4 regions of the Pseudoalteromonas aliena SW19 genome follow, and region 2 is predicted to be linked to each of the others. Evidence: predicted binding sites of a transcription regulator. Region 2 holds the regulator's gene; each other region holds the start of a gene.
What was found. The regulator sigma-54, encoded in region 2, starts transcription at its own class of promoters, with help from an activator protein. The targets are predictions, from matches to a motif close to GTTGGCACGNNNNTNGNNT.
Positions count from the first base shown of each region.

Region 1: a site for sigma-54 is predicted at 1,815-1,833, ahead of PALI_RS02435 (DUF1328 family protein). Genes of this name have one in related genera too.
Region 3: a site for sigma-54 is predicted at 1,140-1,158, ahead of PALI_RS04720 (YggN family protein). Genes of this name have one in related genera too.
Region 4: a site for sigma-54 is predicted at 1,760-1,778, ahead of PALI_RS03455 (BON domain-containing protein). Genes of this name have one in related genera too.

Region 1 covers NZ_AQGU01000022.1:56,038-59,201, reverse strand. Annotated here, with positions in the region: gene PALI_RS02455 (aspartate kinase) at 1-420, shown strand, start outside; gene csrA (carbon storage regulator CsrA) at 512-703, shown strand; gene PALI_RS02445 (YcxB family protein) at 755-1,222, opposite strand; gene PALI_RS02440 (hypothetical protein) at 1,356-1,547, opposite strand; gene PALI_RS02435 (DUF1328 family protein) at 1,601-1,774, opposite strand; gene PALI_RS02430 (OadG family protein) at 2,291-2,536, shown strand; gene oadA (sodium-extruding oxaloacetate decarboxylase subunit alpha) at 2,548-3,164, shown strand, end outside.
Region 2 covers NZ_AQGU01000027.1:256,711-259,874, reverse strand. Annotated here, with positions in the region: gene lptA (lipopolysaccharide transport periplasmic protein LptA) at 1-202, shown strand, start outside; gene lptB (LPS export ABC transporter ATP-binding protein) at 199-924, shown strand; gene PALI_RS14510 (RNA polymerase factor sigma-54) at 994-2,493, shown strand; gene hpf (ribosome hibernation promoting factor) at 2,519-2,806, shown strand; gene ptsN (PTS IIA-like nitrogen regulatory protein PtsN) at 2,811-3,164, shown strand, end outside.
Region 3 covers NZ_AQGU01000023.1:23,456-26,619, forward strand. Annotated here, with positions in the region: gene PALI_RS04715 (aminotransferase-like domain-containing protein) at 1-233, shown strand, start outside; gene PALI_RS04720 (YggN family protein) at 310-1,101, opposite strand; gene PALI_RS04725 (PA3496 family putative envelope integrity protein) at 1,489-1,674, shown strand; gene PALI_RS04730 (glutathione peroxidase) at 1,792-2,289, opposite strand; gene PALI_RS04735 (AzlD domain-containing protein) at 2,363-2,662, opposite strand; gene PALI_RS04740 (AzlC family ABC transporter permease) at 2,659-3,164, opposite strand, start outside.
Region 4 covers NZ_AQGU01000022.1:271,692-274,855, forward strand. Annotated here, with positions in the region: tRNA gene PALI_RS03445 (tRNA-Ile) at 475-551, opposite strand; gene PALI_RS03450 (YqaE/Pmp3 family membrane protein) at 857-1,015, opposite strand; gene PALI_RS03455 (BON domain-containing protein) at 1,158-1,724, opposite strand; gene PALI_RS03460 (LiaF domain-containing protein) at 2,052-2,714, shown strand; gene PALI_RS03465 (VOC family protein) at 2,761-3,164, opposite strand, start outside.

The DNA of each region.
Region 1 (3,164 bases), on a different contig from region 2:
GAAGACGTTCCAGCAGGTACGCAAAATCTTTCAAAAATATTGAAACTTTTTGCCGATAATGGCATCGAAATAGATATGATTAATCAAGTTAATCATAACTTTGAAAAAATAGACTATGCTTTTACAGTGCACTCGAATGACTACCTGCAAGCACTTGAATTAATCTCTGAGCAACAAGTTCAACTCGGTGCTCAAAATGTAGGCGGGTTAACCACAGTTGCTAAAGTGTCTGCTGTGGGGATGGGTATGAAATCGCATTCTGGTGTCGCTAGTTTATTTTTTGATGCATTAGCACAGGAAAATATTAATGTTGTTTTAGTGTCTACTTCAGAGATTAAAATTTCAGTTTTAATAGATGAAAAGTACCTAGAGTTGGCTGTTCGTGCATTACATAAAGCATTTTTAACAGAAAATGAATAGATTGGTAGTTTTTACTTACTTTTCAGTCTGATTTTCATTAATATGTTTAAGCGGAATCTTATAATTTATATTGGAACATGGGAGCAATAGAATGCTAATACTAACTCGTAGAGTGGGTGAAACCCTAATGATTGGTGACGAAGTAACAGTTACCGTGCTAGGTGTTAAAGGAAATCAAGTTCGAATCGGTGTTAATGCACCAAAAGACGTATCAGTGCATCGTGAAGAGATTTATATGCGCATACAAGCTGAAAAGTCGAACCCAAATCCGGGCAATGCTTAATCAACACGTATAAATAGCTGAGTACTTTACTGGGCTATATTAAAAAACCACTCACTGAGTGGTTTTTTTGTTTATGAAATCGAGTATTTCAGAGCTGAGAATTTGCTTTGAAATATACTGCATACCGCTTTTATTTTGAAGAAGGATACCTTGCTGCGTATCTATTACTGTATTGATGTCTTGCCATGCTAATTGATAGTTTTTGTAATGATTGGCAGATTTAATACCGTCGTCATCGAAGGTAAGTGTTACTTCTGAGCCCGAAGCTCTACTAAGCATTTGTCTGGTTACCCACCAAGGTCTGCGATAGTAAAAAGCGACGCACTCTAGTACACCAAGCATAATCAAAAACGATCCTAAGTAGTGATCATTTAACCCATAAATACCAAATAAACCAAGTGCAACGAGCAACACAAGTAAAAAATACTTAGGTTTTGCACGTTTACTGTAAGGCAGTGATTCATCAAAGCACTCGTAAAAATAGGGTTTATCGAGTGTGTAGGTCGTTGTAAATGCCATATTATCTTATTTAAAGTATCATTTTTTTCTATTTTAACAAGCTAACCTCTAAATGAGCAGCTTTATAGTCAGTGATTTTATTGTAGACACAAAAAAACGGCTCTTGAGCCGTTTTTTAGCGGTGCTAAAAGTATTAACAGTTAGTTTCTTCAGCGTTTACGCCTTCTTTAACTTCTTCGCATGCATCTTCTACTTTGTTCTGCACGTCAGTTACTGCTTCGTCAATACGTTCGCCTGCGTCTTCCGCATGGTTGTCTTCACAACCCATGATGAAAAAACTTGCGAATAGACCAATTAGTGCTGCTTTTAAAGTTGTAGATTTCATAATGTGATTCCTTGTAAGTTTAAATTAAATTTTAGTGTTAGTTAGTGCTTTATCTACCTGGGAGATTTTCCACGTAGTGCACCTGAAACTAATGAAATCACTAAAAGTACTATAAAGATAAAAAATATAATTTTTGCTATACCAGCTGCGGCACCTGCGATGCCACCAAAACCTAACACTGCAGCGATTAAAGCAATAACTAGAAATGTAATTGTCCAGCGTAACATTGTTTTCTCCTTGGTTTATAAATTTTGCTCACAATAACTAATGCCAGTTACATGCCAATATTTATTTTTGTTTAATATCATGCGGTTATGGTTTTTGTGTGTGTTTGATTTTTAATTGGTTAGTAACTTTTACGCTTTGTTATGTAACTTATTCACACTACTGAAAACTACTGATAAATATTTACTGGATATATTTTATTTGGTAAGACCAATTTGCAATTGTGAGGTTTCTTTATGATTTTTATAATTTTTAATGTCTATTTTTACTAGGTTAAATAGTTAATTAACAACTTATATATAATTTTTAGCTATAGTTGTTATTCACTCTATGTATTGTAGGTCCTGTTTTTGTTGGCCTACAGCATGTAAATTAATTGGGTGGCATGTTGTTTTAAGATTAATTGGTTTTACCAATTTACAAGGTGTAGACAAAGTTATTGGTTTTGTTATCATCCAGTGAATAAATATTTAATTAAATTGATTTTTTATTTCAATGTAGGTTTCAAGGGGAAATAAATGGATATAGGTGCTCTACTCACAACAGCTGGTAGTTTAATGCTCACCGGTATGGTTGGGGTGTTTGTATTTCTGTCGATATTAATTGGTGCAGTAACGCTTATGTCAAGTTTGGTAACGCGCTTTAGCGAACCAGAGGTAGCAATACCAGCTAAATCGCCGTCTTTTAAATCTCAAGGTGTGCCTAATGAGCACATCGCTGCTATTAGTGCTGCCATTGCTCAGTACAAATCAAATAATAAATAAGGGGCATATTCATGGCTAAATTAAAATTAACAGAATTGGTATTACGCGACGCGCACCAATCATTACTCGCAACCCGAATGCGCCTTGACGATATGCTGCCAATTGCTAGTAAATTAGATAACGCAGGTTATTGGTCTATTGAATCGTGGGGTGGTGCTACATTTGATTCGTGTATTCGTTATTTAGGCGAAGACCCATGGGAACGTATTCGTGCACTTAAAAAAGCAATGCCTAATACTAAGCAGCAAATGTTATTACGTGGTCAAAACTTATTAGGTTACCGCCATTACGCAGATGACGTGGTTGAAAAATTTGTAGAGCGCGCACATAAAAATGGTGTTGATGTTTTTCGTATTTTCGATGCAATGAACGATGTACGTAACCTTGAAACAGCGATTAAAGCGGCTATAAAAGTAGGCGCACATGCTCAAGGTACTATTTCTTATACTGTAAGTCCTGTACACACGCTTGATATGTGGCTAACGCTAGCTAAGCAATTAGAAGATTTAGGTTGTCACTCAATTTGTATTAAAGATATGGCGGGTTTATTAAAACCATACGACGCTGAAAAACTAATTAAAGCACTTAAAGAAACCGTATCGGTTCCTATTGCTATGCAGTGCCACGC
Region 2 (3,164 bases):
ATCTAAGCGTTTTTTAACGCTTGTTGGTAATGCACAAGTATCACAAGCTGGGCAAAAAATAAATGCAAAAAGTATTACTTACGATATAGAACAGCAATTAATTAGCGCTGAAAAAGATGAAAATTCAACGGATCGCGTTCACACAATTTTAGTGCCTATTGAAGCTAAAAAAAGTAAAACAAGCGACAAAGGCCAACCATGAGCACATTAAAAGCAGAACTATTAGCCAAAAGCTATAAAGGCCGTGAAGTTGTAAAAAACGTCGGCCTTGAAGTTAAAGCTGGCAGTATTGTTGGCTTACTTGGCCCAAATGGCGCAGGTAAAACCACCACGTTTTATATGATTGTGGGCTTAGTACCTAGCGATAAAGGAAAAATATCTATCGACGATAACGATATTACTCTTTTACCTATGCACAGTCGTGCTAGATTAGGCATAGGCTACTTACCACAAGAGTCTTCAATTTTTAGAAAGCTAACTGTTTATCAAAACTTAATGGCAATTTTAGAAACACGTAAAGAGCTTAAGAAGCAGCAAAGAGAAGATACGCTAAATAATTTATTAGACGAATTTAATATTCAACATATCCGTGACAGCCAAGGTATGGCGTTATCGGGTGGTGAACGTCGCCGCGTAGAGATAGCCCGCGCATTAGCGGCTAATCCCAAGTTTATATTATTAGATGAACCGTTTGCGGGCGTTGACCCAATCTCTGTACTTGATATAAAAAAAATCATAGAACATCTTAAAAATCGTGGGATTGGTGTGTTAATTACCGATCATAACGTAAGAGAAACCCTTGATGTTTGCGAAAAAGCCTACATTGTTTCTCATGGGGAGCTGATTGCATCAGGTACTCCAGAACACGTATTAAATGACAAAACAGTACGCGATGTTTACTTAGGCGAGCAATTTAGGCTGTAACATTTACGCCATGGCTTTAAGCATCTGCTAGTATTAATTATAACAACATAAAAGGATTGTTAGAGATACATGAGGCAATCACTACAGCTGCGCATGGGCCAGCAACTTACAATGACTCCACAGTTGCAACAAGCTATTCGTTTGTTGCAACTCAGTACATTGGATCTCCAGCAAGAAATACAAGAAGCGCTCGACAGCAACCCACTTTTAGAGGTTGAGGAGCAAGACTATTCTGAAGACGCTGCAGGTAAAAATGAACAAAAAGCAGACACCGATGATATAACTGTTAGCGCATCTGCCGACGATGCTCCAAGCGAATACGAACAAGACAGCGGCGAAGCACTTGCTAAAGATACGGTAAGTGACGACATGGCGATGGATGTTAGCTGGGACGAGTACATGAGCGCAGCTCCAGCCTCTTCATCAGGTCCAATGCCTGAAGACGAGTCTATATACCAAGGTGCATCAACGGAAACGCTCCACGAGTATTTAATGTGGCAACTTCAACTAACGCCATTTAGCCCTACTGATGAAGCGATTGCGATTGCTATTGTGGAAGCCGTAGATGATTCAGGCATTTTAACACTAAGTTGTGAAGAGATTCTCGAAAGCTTCAACCAAGAAAACGAAGATGATAATGAAGTTGAACTTGATGAAATAGAAGCTGTTTTAAAACGCATTCAATTATTTGATCCGGTCGGTATAGCAGCGCGTAGTTTACAAGAGTGTTTGTGCATTCAGCTTAATCAGTTTGATAAAGAAACACCCTATATTAATGAAACAAAAATGATTTTAACCGAGCACATAGACTTATTAGCAGCTCGCGACTATCGTACATTAATGAAAAAAACGAAGCTCAAAGAAGAAGAGCTTAAAGAAGTAATGACACTCATCCATACGCTAAACCCAAAGCCTGCAGATACTATTGTTAGGGAAGAGTCTGAGTATGTAATTCCTGATGTGTCAGTGAAAAAAATTAAAGGCCGCTGGGTTGTTGAACTAAATCCAGATAGCATGCCAAAAATTCGCGTAAACAGCCAATATGCTGCGATGTCTCGCACTGTTAAATCAAGCGGTGATAGCCAGTTTATACGCTCGCATTTACAAGAAGCTAAATGGTTTATTAAAAGCTTAGAAAGTAGAAACGATACATTATTAAAAGTAACTAACTGTATTGTTAAGCAGCAGCAAGGCTTTTTTGAACATGGTCCTGAGGCCATGAAACCTATGGTTTTAAATGATGTTGCTGAAATGGTGGAAATGCACGAATCAACTATTTCGCGTGTAACCACTCAAAAGTATATGCATACACCTCGGGGGATATTTGAGCTTAAATACTTTTTCTCAAGTCATGTAAGTACCGAAAATGGCGGTGAATGCTCATCTACAGCAATACGTGCACTTATCAGAAAATTAATCGCTGCAGAAAACTCAGCAAAACCATTGAGTGATAGCAAAATAGCGGATATATTGGCTGAGCAAGGAATTAAAGTAGCGAGACGTACAATCGCAAAATATCGCGAATCTCTGGCTATTCCACCGTCAAATCAGCGAAAAAGTCTGATTTAAGACGCAAACAAAGAGGGTAATGCTTATGCAACTAAACTTAACTGGTCGTCACGTAGAATTAACTGATTCACTAAGAGACTATATAAATACCAAATTTGCGAAGCTAGAAAGACACTCTGATCATATTAATAATGTTCATGTCATTCTTGATGTAGAAAAACTAAGCCAAAAAGCAGAAGCAACAATACATGTAAGTGGTGCTGAGTTATTTGCCTCAACTGAGCATCAAGACATGTACGCTGCCATCGATTCGTTGATTGATAAGCTCGATCGCCAAGTAATTAAACACAAAGAGAAGCTTGCTCGACACTAATATGATGAAATTAAGCTCACTTATATGCCAGGACTGCAGCAAAGCTGCGGTCCTTTTTAATAGCAAAAAAAGAATTTTAGAGTTTATCAGCGAACTTGCTCACGATAAGCTTCCGTACCTTTCTCAACAAGATATTCTTAGCGCTTTACTAAGTAGAGAAAAGCTAGGCAGTACTGGTATAGGTAGAGGCATAGCGATCCCTCACGGGCGCATGAGCGGTGCACAAGAGCCCTTAGCCTTAGTACTCGTTAGTGAAACACCTATTAGCTTTGATGCAATTGATAATCGTCCCGTTGATATTTTTGTTGCACTCATCGTACCAGATGGTGATAACCAGCAGCACTTAAAGACTCTGGCA
Region 3 (3,164 bases), on a different contig from region 2:
GCGATCCACAGGGAGGCTGCGTTATTTGGCTCGATTTAGGGGGCGAGTACGATAGTCAAAAATTATTTTTACTTGCGTTAGAAGTGGGTATTAGTATTACACCAGGGCTTATTTTTTCGGCCTCGAATAAATATAAAAGCTGCATCAGATTAAGCTATGGTGTGCAATGGGGTGAGCAAATTGAACAAGCGATAGTTACGCTGGGCAAGCTTACCTTACTAGCTAAAAAGTAATATTGTAGAACACAAAAAAGCAGCATTTAAGTAAACTTAAGTGCTGCCAAAGGGATGTTAAATAACGTAGGTTGTATTAGTTTTTAAAGCTAAATAACTGGTAACCTTTAAGTTCTGGCACTTGCATTACTAATTTCTCTTCTTGTTTTGCAATATCGGCAAAGTTATCACATAAAGAATTAGCGCGTTTTTCAAGTGCGTTTGCATGTAACTCTACTTTTTCTTCTATTTGTGCGCCCATATTTTCCATGCGTTGCTCAAAAGCATCCATATCGCCGCCCGAACCAAGTAACTCAGAGCCTAAAGCGACTAAAATACTACCCATAGATTGCATTACAGCCGATTCGACTACCGTCTCCATTTGTTCTTCAAACTGTTGCTCAAAATTTTCACCAAATTGGTTAAAGCTTTGTTGCCCCATCACAAATGTACCTTGCTGGTAAAAAGTGTTTTCTACTTCGATTTTAATGTCGTCCATAAGTGCAGACATATTATCAAGGCCGTCAATATTAAATGCATTACCTACTTCTTCTAGCGCAACGCCGGCAATTTTAACGCCTTCAAGCGCGATGTTAGCTACTTCAGGCAACTGGGTGCGTAAACTATCAGAATATTTAGTGAGTGCTTCACGTTGCGAGTCATTAAGTGCCACAAATTGGCCATTTACAGTTAAGTCACCATTGGAGTTAAATTGCATGGTTTTATTGTTGGCGGTAAAAATTTCTAATTCATTTGGTTTAATACGCACGTCGTTTTTAAATTCTACATCGCATTGATCACTGCTAAACGAAATAGTTGAATCGTTGTCGTTATGAGCCATAGCTGCTGGCGTACAAATTAATGCGCTAACTAATAGTAATTTTTTCATGTGCATTCTCTACTTTATTGTTGATGACTATTAACTTATAACAAGTTTGGTGCCACTATTTTTTTATTTTAATAAACAGATAGTTAATGTTTATTTGGGTTTTAAGTTGCTTTACTTTGATTATAAAAAAACTATTTTTTAGTCAAATTCACTAAGTTATATAAAGCTATAAACAATATTTATCGATACGATAAAAAACTCTCACTTTCCACAATCGAAATTTAACGCTATTTATTCACATTACTGACATGAAGATTATTTACGATAGTCACATGGCTTTATTTTGACGCTAATTTGCACCGCGATTTAGTGTTAAACATTTTAATTTTATCAACTATTGCGATAATAAAATCTTTAGTTGGTCTCAAACACTTTATGGAGTGGGTTGTGGGTAAGACATTTAGTTACGATGCGCTAGATGACGATTTTGTTGAAGACGAGTACGAAATGCTCGGACGTAATCAACATGATAAGAACAAGCAAAAGGTTAAGAAAAAGTTGGAAGACTACCTTGAGCAAAAGCGCTTGCGTAAAAATCTAGGCGAAGACGATTTAAGCGATTATACCGACTAAATCACGCTAGTATAAATAAATACCAATTAACATTGGGCGCTTAAATGTTCAGTTATTCGTATGTTCAAGTGCCAATCGTATTGGCAATAAAGAGGCTTAGCGCCTCTTTATTACTTTTTAAAGTGTACTTTTAGCTTGTATTAATGCTCTTTGAATAGTGAGTTCTAGTTTTTCTGGTTTAGTAAAAGGTGCGTAGCGCTTAATAGGTGTACCATCTGCGGCAATTAAGAATTTAGTAAAATTCCATTTAATTTTTCGTGTTAAAAAACCTGGCAAAGCCGACTTTAAATAGCGAAATACAGGGTGTGCGTGTTCACCATTAACATCCGCCTTGGCTGCCATTAAAAAACTGACCCCATAATTAATCAAACATCCTTGCTCTATTTGAGTAGCATCTCCGGGTTCTTGTTGACCAAATTGATTACACGGAAATCCTAAAATAATTAAACCTTGGTCGGCATATTTAGTATGTAAAGCTTGCAATGACTCATACTGGTAGGTAAATCCACATTCACTTGCGGTATTAACGATAAGTACAACTTTACCTAAAAAATCATTAAAATTAATAGTGTTACCTTGTAAGCTTGTTGCGCTTAATTGATGAAATTGGTGCATATTCACATCTTTATTATTGTTGTTGGCAGCATTTTAACCCTAGTGCGGTACTTCATAAAGTATAAAGATCGCACTAACTTAAAATTAGAAATAACCCCATACCGGCAAGTGTTGTGTAATAAATATTATGTGTTTTATAGGCAACAATAATAGCGACAATAGCAGCGCTAAGATAAGGATTTTGCCAGTTCAAGTTTATGCCATCTTCATTTAAAAACACGATCGGCACCCAAATTGCTGTAAGCACAGCAGGTGCGCTAAAACTTAAAAATTGCTGCATTTTAGGGCCTACCTTAAATGGTAAAGCGCGATGCAAAAACAAATAACGGGTAAAAAATGTAATGCATGCCATTAGTAAAATAGTCGTCATCATGCGTTAACTTCCTTTTTAGCAATTAATCTTGCTGTGCTGTAACCCGCGGTCATTGCTAATAGTGCAGAGCAAACAAGCCATAACTCAAATCCCGTACTTTTTAAAAGCGTCGCGCTAATACCCGCCACAATGACTGTTACTAATGAGGGGAGGTTTTTAATGCAAGGAATAACTAAAGCAATAAATGTCGCAGCTATCGCAAAGTCGAGCCCTAAATTAGTTAAGTCGGGTAGCATTGTGCCCGCAATAATGCCAATTAATGTCCAGATGTTCCATGCTATATAAAAGCTAAAACCTGCGCTCAGTGCGTATATTAAACGTGTTTTTGTTCTATACGCTTTTCGGTGGTGAGAAAATGCAAAGAGCTCATCGGTTAAAACAAAGCTCACGGGTAAGCGCCATCGCATAGGTTGGTCAATCACTTTATGACGCACAGCTAAACCGTATAAAAAATGCCGAGAGCTAATGATAAATGTTGTGAATAAAATTGTGAGTAACGGGG
Region 4 (3,164 bases), on a different contig from region 2:
TGAGCTGCAAAAGTTAGGGATAATTAGGCAAATAGCTCTTGAAACTGCGTCTCAAGAGCTAGGTCACTTTAAATCTGAAATTACTTAGATACAAACTCAGCCCGTTAAAAAGCACTTTTGTTTCGTTAAGTCTTGCAAATTTTAAGTCTATTTCCTTTTTTCATTACTATCAAGAAGCTCCTTTTCCCCCTTCAGACTAAGAAAAGCAACTGATGTGGAGTTAGGTTTTACTTTCCTACCTTCGTGCAGAGATTGAATTTCTGGTTTGTGGCTGTAAAGCCACTCAGCGTATTACTTTTAAAGTCAGCTTGTAACCTTTGATTCACTTAAAAATCAGTTCCAAATCTATTATTTCTAGGGGGGATCACCGTCTGTCTCGTATTCAAAATAGTAAGCTTTAATGCATCTGCTATAGTGAAAAGTAGCACAAGGTAATTTTGGTTAGTAGGTATTTACTTGGAAAGCTTTTAAAAGTGGTGGCCCCTCCCAGACTCGAACTGGGGACCTAACGATTATGAGTCGTGTGCTCTAACCAACTGAGCTAAGGGGCCAACTTTATATAACTGAAACAGTTAATTTTGAAACGTTTAATCACCTGAGTGACTAAAGTGGACTGCAGTATAAAAACTTTTTAGGGGCTTGTCACTACCAAAAACATTTATTTTAACAATCAGTAAGCTAACTGCTTAAATAGTAAACTTTCGGTGGGTGTAAATATTAAATTTACAAAACTTAGAGCGAACGGTGAAGGTGTGGACTGATTAAAATTACGACCCGCTGATAAATTCAATTTACCTCTAAACTTAAAAATCGTCATTTTCAAGTCACAGCGACTTATGCAGCGGGTTGAACAGTATTACTTTTTAGCAATAATATAAATTGCATGTATCAGTCCTGGGAAATAGCCTAACAAGGTTAGTAAAATATTTAACCAAAAATGTAAACCTAAGCCTACCTGTAAAAACACACCCAGCGGCGGCAATAAAACAGATAATATTATACGAATGATATCCACGATAAAACTCCATTTAAATTAAGTATTAATACCAATTTCATTAAAAATATGACCTTTCTATAGCATTAAATAGCTCACTGATTTAATGTTATTGGTATAAAAAACGTAAAACCCAGCAATGCTGGGTTTTAGCTACACTGTGTTATTCAGCAACGATAGTTAACTCATCAACTACGTCACGAACATCTTCAGCATTTTTAGCGATTTTAACTGCTAGCTGTTTTTCAGCTTCAGATTCTACAGAACCATTAAGGGTTACTATACCGTTGTCGGTATCAACGTCAATATCTGTTCCGCCCACTTCTGAGTCAAACAGGAAACGCGTTGTGATTACTGTGGTGATTTTAGCGTCAGTTAAGTCGTTATCATCATCGTTCATCATGTCTTTGTCTGTGTGTTTAGTATCCATATTTTTAACAACTGTAAGGCTGTTGTCAACACCAGATACGCCGTCTAGGCTAAGTACAAGTTCTTCTGCTAGCTCTTTTTCTACTTCGCTATCAACTTTACCTGTAAGTACTACCTTGCCATTTTTTACATCTGTATTAATGTCAAAGTTGTTTAGATTAGTGTTCATAAGAAGAACTGTTTCTGCCTTACCATCAATCCAAGCATCTTTACTTTCGTTTTCCCAGCTGTTTGCTTGGGCACTCATAGCCGTAGAACCAAGAACTAAAGCCGCGATAATAGATTTGTTAAATGTTTTCATAATCTTTCTCCTTTTGATTAAAGACACTTTTATTAATGCGAACTTTAGGCCAACTTTATTTAATATTAAAAATCAATGAGTTAAGCTTAATGCTGATAATAATTTGATTATGGCTATGCCAGTATTTACAGACTTATCGGTAAAACTTTCTCAAATAGTAAAATTAGCTAGATAATTGCTGTTTTGGTTAATCTATCGTTAATATAACGAAATAAAAAAACGAGTTAAAAATTAACCCATTGATAATTAAAGTACTTATAAGTGGTATATGATTTGCAATCAAACTAACAAGAGCAATATTAATAGCGAATATAATAAGGAATGCCCATGTCTGTAAAAGTTGAAGACCGTCCAATAGAGCAAGTGCGCGAACAAGTCATTGATCAATTAATTTATAATTACAGTCATGGAATTATTTCTGTTGATGCATTTGAAAGGCGCTTAGATAAAGCGATGGATGCATCTAATAACGAAGCCCTACTCGCCTTAGTAGAAGATTTAACACTTAATACCGATCAGCAATACAAAGCCGAAAAACAATCGCAGTTCACACCACACTACAGTGCACAGCAAAACAGTGATGATGACTTTACGCTACGCAGCATCTTGGGCTCTAACGAGCGAAGTGGCCAATGGGTTGTGCCAAAAAATATTTATCTAAGCAATTTTATGGGTTCGGTGGTACTTGATTTTACTGACGCTATTTTTGCTCATCAAAATGTGACTATTCACGTTAATTGTATTTTTGGCAGCGATGAAATTTACGTACCGGAGCATGTAAACGTAGTGTCTAAAATGTTTTGTATTTTAAGTAGCCTTGAAAATAAATCGGTATCGCTCAATAAGCGCCAAGGACCCACTATTCATATTGAAGGAAGAGCAGTGTTAGGCTCTGTTGAAGTAAAAATTAAACGCACCATAAAAGAAAAATTTATAAGTTTTGCTAATGAGCTAAAAACCCAGCTGGGAGCTGGTAATAATCGTCAATAATATTGAGTATGTTTAAGCACCGTAATTTACGGTGCTTAGTATAAAGCTACAAATCATTATTTCTTTCACTGGGGATATCACTTAAATACTCGACAAACTCTACTTCAAAACCCGCCGGATCAACAAAGTAGACGTTTTTTCTAAATGGGTTGTCACTGCCATCCTTACTTATTACAAAGCCTGCTTTATTTAAACGTATTATTACCTCATCTAGGTTATTAGTTACATAAGCAAAGTGCGCAAAACCCACCTGATGACCCGATAGGTTTCTGTTTTCACCTTCACCATGATCGCTTATTGCTATGTAATGGGTGTCATCGCCAAAGTGTACCCAGCGTCTGGGCTTTCCATACCAAGTACCCTCGCCTTCACTTCTAATTGACCAATTCGGAAAGACGGCTTGATAAAATTTAAGCATGCTCTCAATATTATTAGCGACTAAATTAACGT